2 regions of the Paenibacillus sp. y28 genome follow, and region 1 is predicted to be linked to the other one. Evidence: predicted binding sites of a transcription regulator. Region 1 holds the regulator's gene; the other holds the start of a gene.
The links. The regulator LexA, encoded in region 1, represses DNA repair genes until DNA is damaged. The targets are predictions, from matches to a motif close to CGAACATATGTTCG.

Region 1 (3,134 bases):
CCTTCCCCGATGGATAATTCCCCCGTCCGCAGCTTTGCCGCTTTGGATCGCCTGCTGGCCTGATTTACCGCGCACTTTATTGACTTGCTTTGTATTTTTTTGAACCATTCGTTCCCACTTGCGAGACATACCGTTCCCCTTTCACTGCGTTCATTGCTTCCCTTAAAGCGCTGCCTTTTTGCTGAAAGGCCCTAGAAATCCTTAACCACAGTCTTAATGCGGCTTGACATCATCAACAATTTCAATGTTGTCCAGCTGATTCTTTAACGATTGCCGGATGCCCGCCAAGTACTGGCGGCGCAAATCATCCCGCTCAGCAAGCTCTTCTTTGGTAAGTCCTGTTGTTTTGGCTTTTCGGGCCAATTCATTAATACGTGCGATCTTTTGGTCATCAATCATTGGCTTCCTCCGTTACACAAGATATACCTTCTTACTCTGACATGCCGCAGCGCTGCTTGTCAAGTTTTCTACCCGTGTAAGCCGTACTTCTTGTGCTTTCGTTTCAAAATGGAAGAACAAGCGTTTGTCCGATAGTTATTGTGCTTCCCTTCAGCTTGTTGATGCGCTTCAGATGATACACGCTTTCCCGGATATCCGCATCCTTCGGACCGTATTCCCGGGCAATCGACCAGAGCGTATCTCCCGCCGCCACAATCACTGCTTTTGAATGTCCATGGGGTGTGGCGTGTCCGTTCTTATCTGTATCTGAAGCCTCGCCGGGAGCTTCTTCCTGCACCTGCTCCACCGTATCGGACTGCGCCTCTCCGCTTTCACCGTACGCCTGCACGAGCGCCCCGCACAAAAAGCTGAGCCCTATCATGCAAATAAAGAAAATAACCTTCAGAATATGTTTATTACGCTGTGCGTTTATGTGTTCCATTTCGCTCACTCCAAACAAGTGTTCTTATTAACTCTTGTACATATCCTAACAAGAACACTTGTTTCCGTCAATATAGTTACGAACATATTTTCGCATTTTATTTCACGTTTTTGGCGCGTTTAAAACACTTTCTACTTATTAGAACTTATGTTTGTACGAACTCCGGTTCTGTGGTATACTTTGGATATAGTACATATGTTTGGGGAGATGGCTATGGGTAAAATATCAAACCGTCAACAAGCGATTCTTGATTTTATTAAGAACGAAGTACGCGAGAAAGGCTATCCGCCCTCCGTTCGTGAAATCGGAGAAGCCGTCGGCCTAGCCTCCAGCTCCACCGTTCACGGACATTTGGACCGCCTTGAGAAGAAGGGACTTATTCGACGCGATCCGACGAAGCCCCGCGCTATCGAAGTGCTGAACAACGATGATGCATTCGGTGACTTTGCCCTCTCCGTTTCTCGAGTGCCGATTCTGGGGAAAGTCGCTGCAGGGCAACCAATTACCGCCGCCGAGAACATCGAGGATTATTTTCCGCTTCCTGCCGATTTTACTCGTGATGAAGAAGTGTTTGTCTTGAATGTTGTCGGGGATAGTATGATTGAGGTCGGCATCCGCAACGGCGATATGGTAATCGTACGCCAGCAAGCCACTGCCAATAACGGGGATATCGTCGTTGCTCTGAATGAGGATGATGAGGCTACCGTCAAGACGTTTTACAAGGAAAAGGACCACATTCGTCTGCAGCCGGAAAATTCAACAATGGAGCCGATTCTTTTGACGCAAGTCACCATTTTAGGTAAAGTCATTGGCTTGTTCCGCGATTTTCGCCGGATGTAGCACATAAACAAGCACAAATAAACAAACACCCGCCAGCATAAATGCCGGTCGGGCGTTTGTTTTGCAAGCAGCGTTAACCTGGAAGTGCTGCATTACCTGTTCATCTATCATTTTTTGGTAGTTTTGTTTGATAGTGTTGTTTCATTATAATTAATGACCAGCACTACCCGCTCTGCTGCCAAGGCGGTGCAACGCTTGATGCGTGTCAATTGCGGAAAGAAGCGCCTCAAAGTAATGGCGTGGTAATCGCGTAGTAATCGCGCCTTGCCTTATCAGGCAGGGCGCTTTATGCTTTTTCCTCTATTCTTGGCATTCCCCTGCCACACTTCCATTTTTTCGGACTGTAAACTAAACCATCGGACTTGAACAAACAGAATCCCCGCCAGCCATCAGCTAGCGGGGATTCCATTTGTTCATCACAATTATCCATGCTTGGAGCTGCTTGTATACACTCCCGACATGAAATGTCTTAATACAGCGTCAAGTATTGGTCACGTTCCCATTGATGCACTTGGGTACGGAATATATCCCATTCAATTTCCTTCAGCTCGTAGAAGTGAGCCAGCGCATGGTCGCCCAGAGCTTCGCAGATGACTTCGTCTGTCAGCAATTCGTCAAGCGCCTGCTTCAGATCGAGCGGCAGGCTTGGAATGCCTTGCTCTTCGCGCTCTTCTTCCGTCATAACGTAGATGTTGCGGTCAGTTGGCGCCGGAAGAGCCATTTTATTCTTGATGCCGTCAAGTCCTGCGAACAGCATAACCGCCAGAGCCAAATACGGATTGGCTGTCGGGTCCGGATTCCGTACTTCAATCCGAGTGCTGAGGCCGCGGGATGCCGGAATACGAACCATCGGGCTGCGGTTGCTGGCAGACCAGGCTACATAGCAAGGCGCTTCATAACCAGGCACAAGGCGCTTATAGGAGTTGACCGTCGGGTTGGTTACCGCTGCAAATGAACGGGCATGCTTCAAAATACCTGCCATAAAGTAACGCGCCGATGCACTCAGGCCGAGACGGTCTTTCTCATCGTAGAACGCATTATCGTTGCCTTTAAAGAGTGAGATGTGGCAGTGCATTCCGGAGCCGTTCATGCCGAACAGCGGCTTCGGCATGAACGTTGCATGAAGGCCATGCTGGCGGGCCACCGTTTTTACTACCAGCTTGAAGGTTTGAATTTGGTCGGCCGCCTTCAAAGCATTGGCATATTTGAAATCGATTTCATGCTGTCCCGGCGCAACCTCGTGGTGAGATGCTTCGATCTCGAAGCCCATTTCTTCCAGTGTGAGCACGATTTCACGACGGCAGTTCTCGCCAAGGTCTGTCGGCGCAAGGTCGAAGTACCCGCCTTGGTCATTCAGCTCATTGGTCGGATTTCCTTTTTCATCGGTTTTGAACAGGAAAAACTCCGGCTCCGG
Region 2 (3,134 bases), on a different contig from region 1:
GAGAGCGGAAATTATTGCGGTTGGTACAGAGCTGCTGCTCGGACAAATTGTGAACAGCAACGCCCAGTTTTTATCCCAGGAGCTGGCGTCCCTTGGCGTGGACGTATACTTTCAAACGGTTGTCGGGGACAACGAGGCCAGAATTACAGCGGCACTTGAAGCGGCCCGGTCCCGGGCGGAGCTGATTATTTGCACGGGCGGACTTGGCCCGACGCAGGATGATTTGACCAAGGATGTGCTGGCTCGCTTCTTGTCGCAAACACTCGTTCTCCATCAGCCGACGCTCGATAACATCGTAAACCAGTTCCGCAGCCGCGGCATTACGATGGTGGAGAGCAACAAGCGGATGGCGTACATACTGGAGCAGAGCGAGGCTTTGCCGAACGATACAGGACAGGCTGCGGGCGTGGCGCTGACGCAGGACGGCACACATTATATTTTGCTGCCGGGGCCGCCGAAGGAAATGAAGCCTATGTTCCAATCCTATGCTGCCCCATGGATACAGAAGGTTATGGGGGATGAGCGGCCGCTGTTCTCCAAAATGCTCAAATTCGCCGGAATCGGGGAATCGTCTCTGGAGGATCGGCTGCTGGATTTGATTACCGGGCAGCAGGACCCGACGATTGCACCGTATGCTAAGGAAGGCGAGGTTGCTCTGCGCCTGTCGACCAAAGCGTCTAACGAAGCGGAGGCACAGCTCAAAATGGCTGCTACCGAGACGGAGATACGAAGCCGTGTCGGCCAGCATTTATTTGCCGAAGAGGATATTCCTCTAGAGGCGGCTCTGGTGCGTCAACTTGCACAGAATAACGCTACATTGTCTGTGGCTGAAAGCTGCAGCGGCGGACTGCTCGGGGACATGGTGACGTCAGTGCCGGGCTGCTCAAGGGTTTTCCGGGGCGGGGTGATTTGCTACTCCAATCAGATGAAAGAGACGCTGCTGTCGATTCCGTCCGCTCTGCTGGAGGGGGAAGGGGCGCCTGGAGCTGTCAGCAGGGAATGCGCGGTGATGATGGCCGACCGGATTCGCCAAATTACCGGTACGGATTATGCTATCTCTATTACGGGAGAAGCGGGCCCGGCGGCAGCGGAAAACAAGCCGGTTGGTCTGGTTTATATCGGCTTGGCCGGCCCCGGCTTTGAGACGTATGCGACAGAGTTTCAATTCGGCGGGGGCCGGGATGCAATCAAGCTTCGCTCGGCCCGGCAGGCGCTTTATTTATTGTGGGGAAAAACGAGGTAAGCGCCTGCCCGCAGCATCAAGGAGACAGGGATAGGCGAACGAAAGAAACGCTTGCGCATCATGATGGGCATAAGCTATACTTAATACAGTTAACGGAAGCACCGTAACAGAGTCAGAATACTTTGTTACGGTTTTTTTATTGTCACGAGTCAAAAAAAGCGAATGTATGTTCGAAATAACTCTTGGCAAAACAGGTAAAACGCGTTATGATATACCTATAAGAAACCGAAAGAGTGTTCCTATTACTATAAACGAGGGAAGTGAATGTCTTGGTAGCTGATCGTCGTGCGGCACTGGAAACGGCATTGCGGAGTATCGAGAAACAATTTGGTAAGGGTTCGATTATGAAGCTGGGCGAATCCACTCACATGCAGGTGGAGACCGTTTCAAGCGGCTCCCTGGCACTGGATTTGGCTCTTGGTATCGGCGGATTCCCGCGCGGTAGAATTATCGAGGTTTACGGGCCTGAGTCATCGGGTAAAACGACTGTAGCGCTGCATGCCATTGCGGAAGTACAAAAAATCGGTGGACAAGCTGCATTTATCGATGCTGAGCATGCGCTTGACCCTTCATATGCAGCAAAGCTCGGCATTAACATAGATGAGCTGCTGCTGTCTCAGCCGGATACAGGCGAGCAGGCACTGGAAATTGCAGAAGCTCTCGTGCGCAGCGGCGCGGTCGATATCATCGTTATAGACTCCGTAGCGGCTTTAGTGCCTAAGGCGGAGATTGAAGGGGATATGGGAGACTCTCACGTCGGCTTGCAGGCTCGACTGATGTCTCAAGCGCTGCGTAAGCTGTCCGGTGCGATTAATAAATCAAAGGTTATTGCCATCTTTATTAACCAGCTTCGTGAGAAGGTTGGCGTCATGTTCGGCAATCCGGAGACTACACCGGGCGGACGCGCCCTGAAGTTTTATTCCTCCGTCCGTCTGGATGTCCGCCGTATTGAGACGATCAAACAAGGAAACGACATGATCGGGAACCGTACGCGTATTAAAGTTGTGAAGAACAAAGTGGCGCCGCCATTCAAGCAAGCGGAAATCGACATTATGTACGGCGAAGGAATTTCCAGAGAAGGAAGCATTATCGATATTGGTTCCGAGATGGATATTATCGCCAAAAGCGGAGCCTGGTACTCCTTTGAAAGTGAGCGTCTTGGTCAAGGACGTGAGAATGCGAAGCAATTCCTGAAAGAAAATGGGCAAATCGCTCAGGTCATTGAGAACAAGATCCGCGAAGCAAGCAATGTAGCTGGTGCAACAGCTGCTGCTTTGAGCAATCAGGATGACGATGATGATTTCGATCCGGATGCTGAATAAGAAGCCCTCATTCACGGCCGTACCTTTCACTAGGGTACGGCTATTTTATCTGATTTGAATGCGGCTGACTACCGTCCTGCTTCGACACGCTGTGCGCGGGGAGCAGCGCGAGTGCAAGCAATGAAAACAAGCAATGAAAACAAGCAATGAAAACAAGCAATGAAAACAAGCAATGAAAACAAGCAATGAAACAACAGATGGAAGGAGGGACTCAGATGACGCAGCAGGAAGACGACAGGGATCAGGACAAGAAATTTCGAGAACAGCCGGGGACAACAGGATCGTATGTAATTACCCGAGTCGAGCGGCTGCATAAGCCAAAAGGAAAATATTTGCTGTCACTCGACGGCGAGCCGGTACTAGAGGTGGATGAAGAGGTATGCATTCAATTCCGGCTGATGCAGGGAACTGTACTGGACCAAGAACAGCTTCGCGCTATACGGCGTGAGGATACCCTGCAGACGGCTTACAAGGAAGCCATAAGGTATATTGGCAGACGGCCGCGCAGCGCCGCTGAGGTATACCAGCAGCTGCTGCGCAAGCAGGTAGAGCCGGAGGCGGCTGAAGAG

Region 2: a site for LexA is predicted at 1,403-1,416, ahead of recA (recombinase RecA). Genes of this name have one in related genera too.

What each region holds. Positions count from the first base shown of each region.
Region 1 is NZ_JBBBNV010000001.1:319,046-322,179, forward strand. It holds gene WBG83_RS01365 (hypothetical protein) at 1-129, opposite strand, end outside; gene WBG83_RS01370 (DUF896 domain-containing protein) at 214-399, opposite strand; gene WBG83_RS01375 (LysM peptidoglycan-binding domain-containing protein) at 503-880, opposite strand; gene lexA (transcriptional repressor LexA) at 1,094-1,720, shown strand; gene glnA (type I glutamate--ammonia ligase) at 2,190-3,134, opposite strand, start outside.
Region 2 is NZ_JBBBNV010000011.1:111,734-114,867, reverse strand. It holds gene WBG83_RS11335 (competence/damage-inducible protein A) at 1-1,243, shown strand, start outside; gene recA (recombinase RecA) at 1,513-2,565, shown strand; gene WBG83_RS11325 (RecX family transcriptional regulator) at 2,781-3,134, shown strand, end outside.